3 regions of the Peribacillus sp. NPDC096622 genome follow, and region 3 is predicted to be linked to each of the others. Evidence: riboswitches for the same ligand, from Rfam matches in the RefSeq annotation. Region 3 holds a riboswitch; each other region holds the start of a gene.
What was found. Region 3 has a riboswitch for S-adenosylmethionine ahead of metK (methionine adenosyltransferase). Riboswitches for the same ligand answer to the same signal wherever they lie in the genome.

Region 1 (4,287 bases), on a different contig from region 3:
ACGGGGTGTATTGCCGGCAGCAACAGGTTGGATTTTCAAGTTTTTCGGATTTTCCTTAATGATTTCCAATGATCCCGATCCATTGAATTCCTCTTTCAATGTAATCAATCCAGCTTCCTGAAGGAGGAGCAGTGCACGGCCAAAGTTTGTTGCCTCATTCGGAACGGCTACCGTAGCACCATCCGGAAGATCTTTGAGACTTTTATGTTTTTTTGAATAAAGGCCCATAGGTGCAATGACAGTCGACCCGATGGCCTCCAATTTTAGATTTTGATCTTGAACGAATTCATCGAAATAGGCGACCGTCTGGAATGAATTGGCATCAATTTCACCTTCGCTTAACGCAAGGTTCGGTTGGATATAATCATTGAAAGTGACCAGTTCGATATTAAGCCCTTCCTCTTTCGCTAAGTCGACAATGTATTCCCATGTTCTCGTATCCCCGCTGCTGACACCGACTTTCACTGTTTTCACATCATCCGAACTCCCTGATGCACCCTCATCGTTCCCGCATGCTGCAGCCACGATGGCCAATGCCAATACCATGATCGTTAATAAGATTTTTTTCATTTTTCCTACCTCCTGTTATTTTTATCTTCTTCTGATTTTTCTTGAAACAAAGTTCCCGGTGGATTGCAGTAATTGAACGATGATCACGAGCGCCGCCACTGTGACGATCATCGTCATCGTATCGAACCTTTGATAACCGTAAGCCAAAGCTAAATCCCCGACCCCGCCTGCACCGACGGCACCTGCCATCGCCGTAGATCCAACAAGCCCGATTGTCGCTGTTGTAAATGTAAGGATCAACGAGCTAAGTCCCTCGGGAATCAAAAAACGATAAATGATTTGCCATGTTGTCGCCCCCATCGCCTGAGCCGCCTCGATAATCCCTTTGTCCACTTCCAACAGCGAGTTTTCCACTAGCCGGGCAATATAAGGAGCCGCGTAAAAGATAAGCGGAACAATGGCCGCATTCGTTCCGATCGCACTGCCGACAATCATTCTTGTAAGCGGAATAACTGCTACAAGCAAGATGATGAAAGGAACCGACCGCAGTATATTGATGATCGGGTTCAATATATTAAAGATCCATTTATTCTCCAGGATGTGACCCTTTCTTGTAATGACAAGCAGGATACCGAGCGGAAGCCCAATCAACCCGGAAAATACCAATGAGATGGCTACCATATAAAGTGTGTCACCGAAAGCTGTCAACAGCTGGTCTGCCGTTATTTCCATTCCCCAAAGCGTATTACCCATTTATCTGCACCTCCTGGACGAGAATCCCCTCATCTTTAATATATTGATAAGCCTTGTCCACCTCATTTTTGTTCCCGGTCACTTCGATGATCAAATTCCCGAAAGGCGTTTCCTGAATTTCAGAAATATTGGCTGATAAGACACTTAAATGAACATCATATTTCTTAGAGATGGTTGAAAGTAAAGGAGTACCCGAAGTAGTCCCAATAAAATTAATTTTCCAAATAATCGGGATGTGAGACCCTATGCTTTTTAAGAAACTTTGTGGAATCTCATCATGTATGACCGTTCTCACGAAGTTTTTTGCAATATCCGTTTGCGGCTTGGCGAAAACTTCGAAAACCGAACCTTGTTCAACGACACATCCGCCCTCCATGACCGCTACCTTATTGCAAATTTCCCGAATTACAGACATCTCATGAGTGATTAGCAGGATGGTGATATTGTATTCTTTATTAATTTTCTTTAAGAGCTGCAGAACTGCACTCGTTGTTTGTGGATCCAATGCCGACGTAGCTTCATCACACAATAAGATCGATGGATTCGTAGCCAATGCCCTTGCAATGCCGATACGCTGCTTTTGACCGCCGGATAATTGTTCAGGATAACTCTTTGCTTTGCTCGATAAGCCAACGAACTCCAACAGCTCGCCTACCCGGATTTTGATTTCCTTAGCCGGAGTTCCCGATAAAACCAGCGGCATGGCAATATTATCAAAAACAGTCTTTGAGTTAAGCAAGTTGAAATGCTGAAAGATCATCCCGATTTTTTTCTTTTCAGCCCGTAATTCCTTCGGGCTTAATTTGGTCAAATCCTTGCCCCCAACAATCACCGAACCATCTGAAGGTTGTTCAAGCAAATTGACCAGCCTGATCAACGTACTCTTCCCGGCCCCGCTATAACCGACTACCCCGAATATATCCCCCTTTTCCACTGTCAAATTAATGCCCTTCAAAGCCTCGACGGTCTGTTTCTTTGTTTGATAAACCTTTTTAACATCTTGAAACTCAATCATCCAATCTCCCCCCATGCTGTTTATTTGTACGAATTCATTATCCAGAGAGAAGAGCTTTGCAACGTTTCATAATGATAGGTTAAATTCCGCCAAACTCACGAGTAATTGCGCGAAACTCATGAGTAACTGCACCAATTCCTCCAATAACCATATACATTTTGAATAAACAAAAGAGGCCTCTTCCGTCGTCAGACAGAAGAGGCCTCTTTTAGACATAAAAAAAGAGTAAACTCTTAAATTAATTATCTAAGAAAAGCTCCTTCTTATCTTTCAAACTTTCGTCCGTTGGAATTAGCACAGTATTTTTACAAAAGTAAAAACCCGCTGCCGAGGTATCATAGGGCCAAGTCCCTCCACATCTCTTGATAAGAATTAACGTTATATTTAATTATGTCCTTCACTATATATTCTAATTTCTCTAAAGTCAACCATATTTTTCATCGCTATAAATAGTTTCACAGTATAGTGAATCGATACTTTTTAACTATATTAATATAATTTATTTTTTCTATTTTTATAGTGATTTGCTCATTCTCCATACGGGGTATATTTCATTTTCTTCCCTTATCTTCATCATGCCTGAATTCGTATATAAAGAAATCGCCCTTTGGTTATCCGGAGAAACCCTTAAATGATATTCGGATACATTAAATTGCCTGAAAAAGCTTTCTGCGTAGCGAACCAATTCCTTGCCAAGGCCTTTACTGCGGTATTCTGGAATAAGATAAAAGAGATTCACATAGCCAATCTCAGTTCCTTCATACTCCCGAATTTGAAGTTCCATTTGTCCAATCGGTTCTTGATCCTTTTCAATGATCACCAGTCCATCCGGAAATTTGCGGACCCGTTCTTCCATTCGTTGCAAATATGTATTTTCATCTCCAAAACCAGCTTCAGATCCAAAACTTACAACATAGGAATCTTTCCGGAATTTAACGATAATATCTTTATCTTTGTCCGTATCCATGGTACGAAAGATCAACCTTCATCCACCTCTATCATTTTAGTGAAATAGTTTCCAAGCAGTCAAAACTCATTAAATAAAAGGCTTAAAGGGGCTCTTTTGTTTTTGTGCCTTGATGAAAAAACATTTGCCATCTTCCATCCGTACATTTCCAAATTGAACTTCTTAAGGTATGTTCCAACTTATCTTCATCAAAAATTCGATATGTAGTTAACACGGTATCATCAGACAATGGATGCAACTCAAATTGACTTAGTGTCATGTTCACCGCTCCGGCTCCCTCTTGCCCCATAAAATCGCTTTTAGACCATATGTTACCCGAACTGCCGAACTCAAAGAAATCATCTTTCAATAATGATGAAAGCTCTTCTGGAGATGTACGAACTTCAGACTTTAACAATTTCTCCTCCAGCTGATACAAATGCTCTTTTAACAATGAACTGTCCATCCATCTTGTCCTCCTTTTTCGACCGTTTCCCCCGAAGCAAGGAAATTGGAAAATCGTGAATAATTAATACGTAGATTTTCAGAAATTCGTGAACCATGCGGTTAAAGGTTTTTTATCCAGCTGCTTGCTGATTAGCAGCTGGATAATAGTTGCGATCAGCGGCATTTTTTCGTTTTTAACCATTTTTGCCATCCCCATTTTCTTATTAATATTTTTAACTGGCTTACTTTGTAACTGGACTCAGATGGATTTCTAGGTGTTAAGAACAATTTATTCCGCAATACTAGCGGCAATTCATTTTTTACTGCCATCCGATACCTCTAAATAATTACTCCCAAACCCATAAAAAAGAAGCTGCAAATGGCAGCTCCTTCTTCTGTGCATCCGTTTGTTTCCCCATCAGCGTTATCTTGATAGGGTACCTTGCAGACGATTGGTTTCGGCGATTACTTTTTCTTCATCGATCGTTAAGCAGCCGCCGTCTTTCACGACCATTTTGCCATCAATGTATACATCGCATACGTCATTTCCGCGTGCTGCATAAAGCAGGTGCGAATAGGCTTCACTCAGTGGCTGAAGGTGTTCTTTGTCATATGG
Region 2 (4,287 bases), on a different contig from region 3:
TCCCGAAGATTTTTTGAGCATCGTATGTGCCATAATAATCGCCCACACCCGCATGATCACGTCCGACGATAAAATGGGTGCAACCATAATTTTTACGGACCATCGCATGGAAAATGGCTTCTCTAGGTCCTGCATAACGCATGGCAGCAGGGAAAACTGCAAGGGAGACGCGATCCTTAGGATAATATTTATCAAGCAGCACTTTATAGCTTTCCATTCTTACATCTGCCGGAATGTCATCTGATTTAGTGGCACCAACGAGAGGATTTAAGAATAAGCCGTCGACGATCTCCAATGCTGTCTTTTGAATATATTCATGTGCACGGTGAACAGGGTTCCTCGTTTGGAAACCGACAACCGTTTCCCATCCTTTTTCAGCGAAAGCCTTCCTTGTCTCGACTGGGTCCAAATAATGAGCTTGAAATAGCGGACGCTCTATTCTCTTGATCAACTTTATTTCCCCGCCGACATATACATCCCCGCGGTTATATAAATTTTTCACTCCAGGATGCTTCTCATCATCTGTTTGATATACCAATGTCGCTTCCAATTGCTTATCTGGAGTGTAAATATCGGAAACGGAGAGAACCCCGTATGTTTCACCTTCATGGGTTAATGTTACTTCTTCACCTATAGTGAGGCTTTCTGCAGTATCTTCGGTCAAAGGCAGCGTAATCGGGATGCTCCATACATGTCCGCTGCTAAGCCTCATATCCTTTACCACTGTATCATAGTCACTTTTTGTAAAGAATCCTTTAATCGGGCTGTAGGCACCAGTGCCTATCAATTCAAGATCGCTTAAAGCAATTTCATCGATTTCGATTGACTTCGTTATTTTACTAAAATCATATTTTGGTTCCCAAAGATCGATTAATGTTCCTCCGTGCGGTATACTGATTGTCATGCTAATTTCCCCCTATGGTTTCTATTTATTTAAGATAAATGCAATCCGCATTCCGTTTTTTGAGCTCCTTGCCAACGGCCTGACCGTAAATCATCTGCATTGAAGGCAGGTGCAGTACACGTTTTACATCCAATGCTCGGATATCCATTATCATGCAGGACATTATATGGAAGTCCATTTTTGTGGGCATAGCGCCAAACATCTTTCCATGTCCAATGTATGAGTGGGCATATTTTAACTGATTTGAACTTATTATCCTTATTGATATACTCGGTCTTAGCCCTTGTTTCGGATTGCTCCCTCCGCAGTCCCGAAAGCCAGGCTGTTGCTGTTGAAAGCACATCAGTAAGCGGAATGATTTTACGGATGTTACAGCACTTATTGGAATCTCTAAGCCATAGTTCATCGCCATATTCCGCCGCTTGTTCCTCAAGCGTCAAGTCAGGTTTCTTCATTTCGATCAAAAGCTTCGGATATCGCTTCTTCACTTCCTCGATCAATTGGTAAGTTTCCTCAAAATGGACATCTGTATCAAGAAAAACTATTTTTGCCGAAGGATTGACCTTCGCCAATAAATCCGTAAGCACGATGCCTTCAATACCAAAACTGCAAGCATAAATCAGTTTGTCTCCGTAATGGTCATTCGCCCATTGCAGAACTTCCAAAGCACCTTTTGTCTCACTGCCTTCAGGAAATACAGGGAAGTCCCCTGTATTGAAATTTTCATAGTTTATTAATGCAGCCAACTTTGTAGCCCCCTCTAAAAACTTGCTGTATCAGGTTAGAGTAACTGTTGATCAATTCCCGTTGTAATATTCCCCGGGTTATTTGAATCTAGGAAAAAGAGACGAATCTAACCAATACTCTCTTTATATCAGTTAAACCCGCCTCTAGTTTTTCTAGTCAGCAGATACCTTATTTAATTCTTAGTTTTTCATTTCTTTCCATTTGAATGATTTTACCATCCTGGACAATAAGTGTAATGGATCCATATTTCATTGAAGTAAGCATTTCTTGAAGTCGTTCAAAAATTTCTTCAAGCTGATTCTCTTTATCCAAACCAGTTCCTCCTTTAAGAAAATCCGCGAATATTTTATTTTAAATTTCTTAGATTTATATAATTCCATACAACCTTACATTGTTATGGTCTGCCTAAAATTTTCACAAAAAACAAAAATCTTTCCATGATGGAAAGATCGCAAGGTAAATATCTTTACCTTATCTTCCAAAATGATCAACATTTTGTTGGAGGTAGCACCTTGCATCCATCATGCAGGTTGCTGGACTTCAAAGGGCCAATTCCCTCCGTCGCTCTGGATAAGTTTTATTATTTTAAATATTAACATATATTTAATCCTTGTCAATGGAGTTTTCTTATAAAATAACTTGGTTTAATATTATGGATGAACTGTTATTTTTATACACTCTATTCAATTTATGATTTTATGTTCATATAAATACGAAAATAGACTCGTCTTTTTAGATAAAGTCTCCAAAAAAATGAGTCTATTTTCATTAATAAGCCTATTATTGACTCGTGTTATTCTAAAAAAAATTTCTAGGGTTCAGTCTTTTTATAGAAGGAATTAATTTATTTAAGTCATTAATTTCTTAACTGTATCGCTTCTACAAATTCTTGAACCTGACTCTGGACGCGATCAATTAAATGCAAATCATTGATCGGGTTTTCTGGATTCTGTTTATCTATTTCCTTATCAACAAAATAAATCCCCTGCAGCGGCTCGCCTTTTAATATTGAAATTAATGGTTTAAGCGCATAGTCAATCGCCAATAGATGCCTGTTACTTCCACCAATCATGATTGGCAGCACCGGCTTACCCTTAAAAGCACCTTCTGGCAGCAAATCAATCAAGGCTTTCAATACACCTGTATAAGAAGCCTTATAAACCGGTGAACCTATAATGACTCCTCTGGCTGCTTGAATTCTCTCTGAAAGCTTTGAGATATCCTCGCTATTATATTTGCCTTGGAATAAATCATCTGCTGTGAAATCCGTAATCGAGAAATAAGCTGTAGTAAATCCTGCATTTTCGACTAATGATTGAATATGTTTTAGTGAAATGTCCGTTCTTGATGGAATAGCCGGACTTCCTGATAAAATCACGATATCGCTCATTTGATACCCTCCAATGTTACATGATTTCCAGATAAAATTTTCTTAAAGCATTTCGTGAAGTATACATTTATCGTAATTGTCTGAAAAATATAAGTCAAATCTTACACTCTGGACATCTACTCTTAATGAAAAAAGAAACGGTCATATTTACGGCTTGATGCTCATGCCCTTAAATATGACCGTTTCATTATGTATGATTTTGTTTCCCATGAATACCATATACCAAAAGTTGAGCAATGCTCTTAATTCGTTCAGAAGTAAAATATGGCTCCTTTTTTTGTTGATGGATCTCATAATGTGTAGATAAAGCCAATGTGAAAGAAATGATCCCTACATTAAATAAAATAATATCAGAGATATATTGTATCTCTCCGCTATCTATTCTCTTCTGTATTTCAATATGCCTGGCATTTGGTTTGAAAATCTGATCTACATATTGCTTTGAAATATCTTGATCGAATTGTGTTTCCCTAAATAATATCGAAAACTGTTCTTTATTTTCAAGAATTTTTTTTATCATGGTGGCAACATGATTCTCCACTAGATCATCCGTGGATAGATGGCTAGCCCCATCTTCGGATTCCTCTTTTTCATTAGGGGTAATTGTAGCCAAAAGCAAATCTTTTTTGCTGTCAAAGTATTTGTAAATAGTAGCTTCGGAAACATTGCATGCAGAGGCAATTTCATTCGTTCTTGTCATGTCAAAACCTTTAGTGGCAAAAAGAGTCCGGGCTACATTTATGATTCGTTCTTTGGTTTGCTGCCCTTTTTTCAAAAATATCAACCTTCTTTTATAAAGATAAGACCGGTTTCACCCATCTATTTCCCATGATATATCGCTGGTATCAATCGGTCAATATTACCTTTGATCTATTAGAATTCAATATTCCCATATATCATAAATAGAAAACATCGTCTGGTTGGGACAATGTTTTCTATTTATGAATATCACTTAAAAGATGCATAGCCATCATCGACCATGACTACACTTCCATTGATCGCATCCGCTTCCTCTAACGATAATAGATAGACGGCATTTGCAATGGCTTCTGGCTTAATCAATTCACCGCGCATTTGACTTGCATTCAATTTATCGATGATTCCCATGTCTTTATAACCTTGTATGATAGGAGTGTCAACCCCGCCCGGCGCAATGCCCACAACGCGTATGCCATAAGCACCCAATTCCAAAGCTGCTGTCTGTGTCATCATTCTTACAGCGCCTTTAGTCGCCTGATAGGCAAAA
Region 3 (4,287 bases):
TAGCCTGTGCAAGCTCGCGATACCAGCGAACTGAAACCTTTGTGATATATAATGTATCGTTTCTATCGGATTCACGAATTTCCGCACTTCTCGTCGCCATTTCAGGGGTCAATCCGGAATGTACCCTGAACTTAGGCATAACGATGTTCAATCCATGCGAGAGCGTTGTAAGGAACTTCCGCGGCTTCGTCACGAGGCCCAAGCAAGGAGAAGAAAGAATCACCCCTGCAATGTCCCATTCCTCTTCCTGAAGAAGGCGTATCGAAATCAAACCGCCCATGCTGTGTCCAAGTAAAAAGACCGGCAACGAATATTCGTAAGCCTCTTCTATCCAGCTTTTCACTTCGTCCAAATACTCATCAAAGGAATCGATATGTCCCCTGTAGGCGCGAGTAGTCATCCCCTGCCCAGGAAGGTCGCCCATGACGACATGGTATCCAGCTGAAAGCCACATTTGTGTTACCCACTTATAACGTCCGTGATGTTCCATTGCCCCATGAACGATGACAATGACGCCCTTTGCGTCTCCTTCTGTCTCCCATTTCCACATTCGAAATCCCCCTTTCACTTTTCACTTGTTGTGTACGATCCATGATAGTTGAAATAATATATATAAATTATAACCATATTCATGATTTTCGACAAAAAAGAAATCTAACAAGTTGTACATTGCTATTATAAATAGCCAAGTGTATTTGCATACGGTATATTAAAATAATACATAAAAACATTCACTTCGGAAAGGAAATGATTGAAAATGATTATTTATCCGTATAAAGGCAAAGAACCTGAAATTGCTGAAAGCGCTTATATCGCTGAAAATGCTGTCGTCACAGGTGATGTCAAAATCGGCGACGAAACATCAATCTGGTTCAATTCCGTCATTCGCGGTGATGTATCCCCAACCATCATCGGAAAAAAAGTCAGTATACAGGATAACAGCGTCCTGCACCAAAGCCCCAATAATCCATTGATCATCGAGGATGAAGTAACCATTGGCCATCAGGTCATTTTACATAGCTGTAAAATCCGCAAAGGAGCTTTAATCGGCATGGGATCGATCGTACTTGATGAAGCCGAAATCGGCGAAGGGGCTTTCATCGGTGCCGGCAGTCTCGTTCCCCAAGGTAAAGTCATTCCACCGAACATGTTGGCATTCGGACGTCCAGCTAAAGTCATCCGCGAAATCAACGAAGAAGATCGTCAGGATATGGAGCGCATCGTACGCGAATACGCCGAAAAAGGGCAATACTATAAAACGGAGGAACGAATAAAGTAATGCACGAGTAATTGACTGAAAGTTACGAGTATTCGCTCCTAACTCTCGAGTAAACTGTTCTAACTCACGAGTATGGCCCTTAAGTTGAATTTCTTTGGGATTTCTTGAATTATTCCCGATAGACGGCAAAATTAATCCATAAAAAAAGGTGCCCCGCTAATTGCGGGACACCTTTTTTATATGAATTACGCTTGTGCTTTTAATGTTTCTGCTTTGTCCGTGCGTTCCCATGGAAGATCGACATCTGTACGGCCGAAGTGTCCGTAGGCAGCCGTTTGTTTGTAGATTGGGCGACGAAGGTCAAGCATTTTGATGATACCAGCTGGACGAAGGTCGAAGTTAGCGCGAACTAGGTCAACAAGGACTTCTTCGCTAACTGTACCAGTTCCGAACGTATCAATGGAGATCGATACAGGCTCTGCCACACCAATCGCGTATGCCAATTGAACTTCCGCTTTGTCGGCAAGGCCGGCTGCCACGATGTTTTTCGCAACGTAACGAGCAGCGTATGCAGCAGAACGGTCAACTTTAGTAGCATCCTTACCAGAGAATGCACCGCCGCCGTGACGAGCGTATCCGCCGTAAGTATCAACGATGATTTTACGTCCAGTAAGACCAGCATCCCCTTGAGGTCCGCCAATTACGAAACGGCCAGTCGGGTTGATGAAATACTTAGTATCTGCATCGATCAACTCGGCTGGAACAACAGCTTTGATCACATGTTCTTTTAGATCGGCTTGAATTTGTTCAAGCGTAATTTCTGCATCATGCTGTGTAGAGATGACGATCGTATCTACACGTACAGGACGGTTATTCTCATCATATTCCACAGTTACCTGTGTTTTACCATCAGGGCGTAGGTAAGCAAGAGTTTCATCTTTACGAACTTGAGACAAGCGGAATGAAAGTTTATGCGCCAATGAAATCGGAAGCGGCATAAGCTCTTCTGTTTCATTACAAGCAAATCCGAACATTAGACCTTGGTCCCCTGCACCGATTGCATCGATTTCTTCCTCTGACATGTTTCCTTCACGAGCTTCCAATGCTTTATCGACACCAGCTGCGATATCGGCAGACTGCTCATCGATGGAACTCAACACGGCACAAGTTTCAGCATCGAAACCGTATTTCGCACGTGTGTAGCCAATTCCTTTAACCGTATCACGAACGATACGCGGAATGTCCACGTAAGCTGAAGTTGTAATTTCACCAGCAACAAGCACAAGACCTGTAGTTACACTAGTTTCACACGCAACACGTGCATTTGCATCCTTAGCTAGGATAGCATCTAAAATGGAATCTGAAATCTGATCACAAATTTTGTCCGGATGGCCCTCTGTAACAGATTCAGAAGTAAATAGACGTTTCTTTGACATCATATTTCCTCCTTGGAAGTTAGTATGTTGTAGGCATAAGCCTGATTTTTTACGGAACTCGTTTCCCTCATTAGTTTCGACTATAGACACAGAATTACTTATAAAAAACACAAAAACCTTCCCTGGCAAATGAGGAAAGGTTTAAAATTCTGTCTTCTATCCTTTCACTCTTATCGTTCAAGGGTTTTTTACCTTGCTCAGGTTAGCACCATCACCACTATTCCTTGAAGACCTTCGCTTTATTTTCGGCGATCGGTCTTGGAGTCAAGTTCAATATGGCAGGTTGCTGGGTTTCAAAGGGCCTGTCCCTCCACCAACTCGGGATAAGAGAATCCGTACAATTTAAGATATTATCGTATCTGGCTGGAATTTGTCAATGCTTTTCTAAAAAGAACATTTCCACCCAGAATGGCGTTCATTTGAAAAATCATGTTGATACAACGTCCTAACGGGGTTTACAATGCAAAATACGAATAGAAATGTTGTAAATTGCCATTAATAATAAAGTATTGAGCATCGAAAAGGAATGACATCCTGACTTTCCCATTAGACATATATTGCTTACTTACTTCCTATTTAAATAAATTTTTCTTCATGAAAGTATATGCGATAATCCTGACTCGGTTCCTACCGGATTAAAATGATTAATGCGGCCAGCTGAAAATAATCACAAATTAAAAGAAATAGTATAGACTAATTAAATGAATGTGTTATACTAATTGTAATCTAAAAACTCAAACAAAGGAAGGTACCTCATATATGAATTCTGTAGATGTTTCTAATGAGTTACACCAATTATTAACAGGAAACAATGTGCAAACTCAACTATCAGTTCCTCAATTGGTCGAAAAAGTACTAAGCAGAAATGAAGGCGTTTTAACATCAACCGGCGCGGTTAAAGCTGAAACTGGCAAATATACTGGTCGTTCACCTAAAGATAAGTTTATCGTGGAAGAAGCATCAGTTAAAGATAAAATCGATTGGGGTCCCGTGAACCAGCCGATTTCCGAAGATGTGTTCAATAAACTATATAATAAAGTAGTTGACTACCTAAAAGCAAAAGAAGAGATTTTTGTTTTTAAAGGTTTCGCTGGTGCAGACGAAACATCACGTCTTCCCATCCGTGTTGTTAATGAATATGCTTGGCATAACCTTTTCGCCCATACTTTGTTCATCCGTCCAAACGAAGAGGAACTGAGAGGTCACGAAGCTGAATTCACGATCCTTTCTGCACCTAACTTCAAAGCGGACCCAGAAGTGGACGGAACTACATCCGAAACTTTCATCATCGTTTCATTTGAACGCCGTACCATTTTGATCGGCGGAACGGAATATGCAGGAGAAATGAAAAAATCGATCTTCTCGATCATGAACTACTTACTTCCAGAGGCTGGAATCCTTCCAATGCATTGCTCTGCTAACGTAGGACGTGAAGGGGACGTCGCTTTATTCTTCGGACTGTCCGGTACAGGCAAAACAACTTTATCAGCAGACACTAGCCGTAAACTGATTGGTGATGACGAGCATGGCTGGTCTTCTAACGGCGTATTCAACATCGAAGGCGGCTGCTATGCGAAAACGATCAACCTTTCACGTGAAAAAGAACCACAAATTTTCGATGCGATCCGTTTT

Region 1: linked by a shared signal. The riboswitch ahead of ACIQYG_RS12330 (methionine ABC transporter ATP-binding protein) and the one ahead of metK (methionine adenosyltransferase) in region 3 are both predicted to bind S-adenosylmethionine.
Region 2: linked by a shared signal. The riboswitch ahead of ACIQYG_RS09275 (YezD family protein) and the one ahead of metK (methionine adenosyltransferase) in region 3 are both predicted to bind S-adenosylmethionine.

Annotation. Positions count from the first base shown of each region.
Region 1 covers NZ_JBIWES010000005.1:252,807-257,093, forward strand. Annotated here, with positions in the region: gene ACIQYG_RS12320 (MetQ/NlpA family ABC transporter substrate-binding protein) at 1-570, opposite strand, end outside; gene ACIQYG_RS12325 (methionine ABC transporter permease) at 592-1,242, opposite strand; gene ACIQYG_RS12330 (methionine ABC transporter ATP-binding protein) at 1,256-2,278, opposite strand; SAM riboswitch class I at 2,539-2,650, opposite strand; gene ACIQYG_RS12335 (GNAT family N-acetyltransferase) at 2,793-3,260, opposite strand; gene ACIQYG_RS12340 (nuclear transport factor 2 family protein) at 3,328-3,690, opposite strand; gene ACIQYG_RS12345 (amidohydrolase family protein) at 4,096-4,287, opposite strand, start outside.
Region 2 covers NZ_JBIWES010000004.1:74,468-78,754, forward strand. Annotated here, with positions in the region: gene sat (sulfate adenylyltransferase) at 1-904, opposite strand, end outside; gene ACIQYG_RS09270 (phosphoadenylyl-sulfate reductase) at 934-1,650, opposite strand; gene ACIQYG_RS09275 (YezD family protein) at 1,820-1,963, opposite strand; SAM riboswitch class I at 2,120-2,228, opposite strand; gene ssuE (NADPH-dependent FMN reductase) at 2,508-3,041, opposite strand; gene ACIQYG_RS09285 (TetR/AcrR family transcriptional regulator) at 3,229-3,816, opposite strand; gene ACIQYG_RS09290 (SDR family NAD(P)-dependent oxidoreductase) at 3,990-4,287, opposite strand, start outside.
Region 3 covers NZ_JBIWES010000010.1:165,083-169,369, forward strand. Annotated here, with positions in the region: gene ACIQYG_RS18180 (alpha/beta hydrolase) at 1-550, opposite strand, end outside; gene ACIQYG_RS18185 (gamma carbonic anhydrase) at 761-1,279, shown strand; gene metK (methionine adenosyltransferase) at 1,465-2,658, opposite strand; SAM riboswitch class I at 2,823-2,985, opposite strand; gene pckA (phosphoenolpyruvate carboxykinase (ATP)) at 3,415-4,287, shown strand, end outside.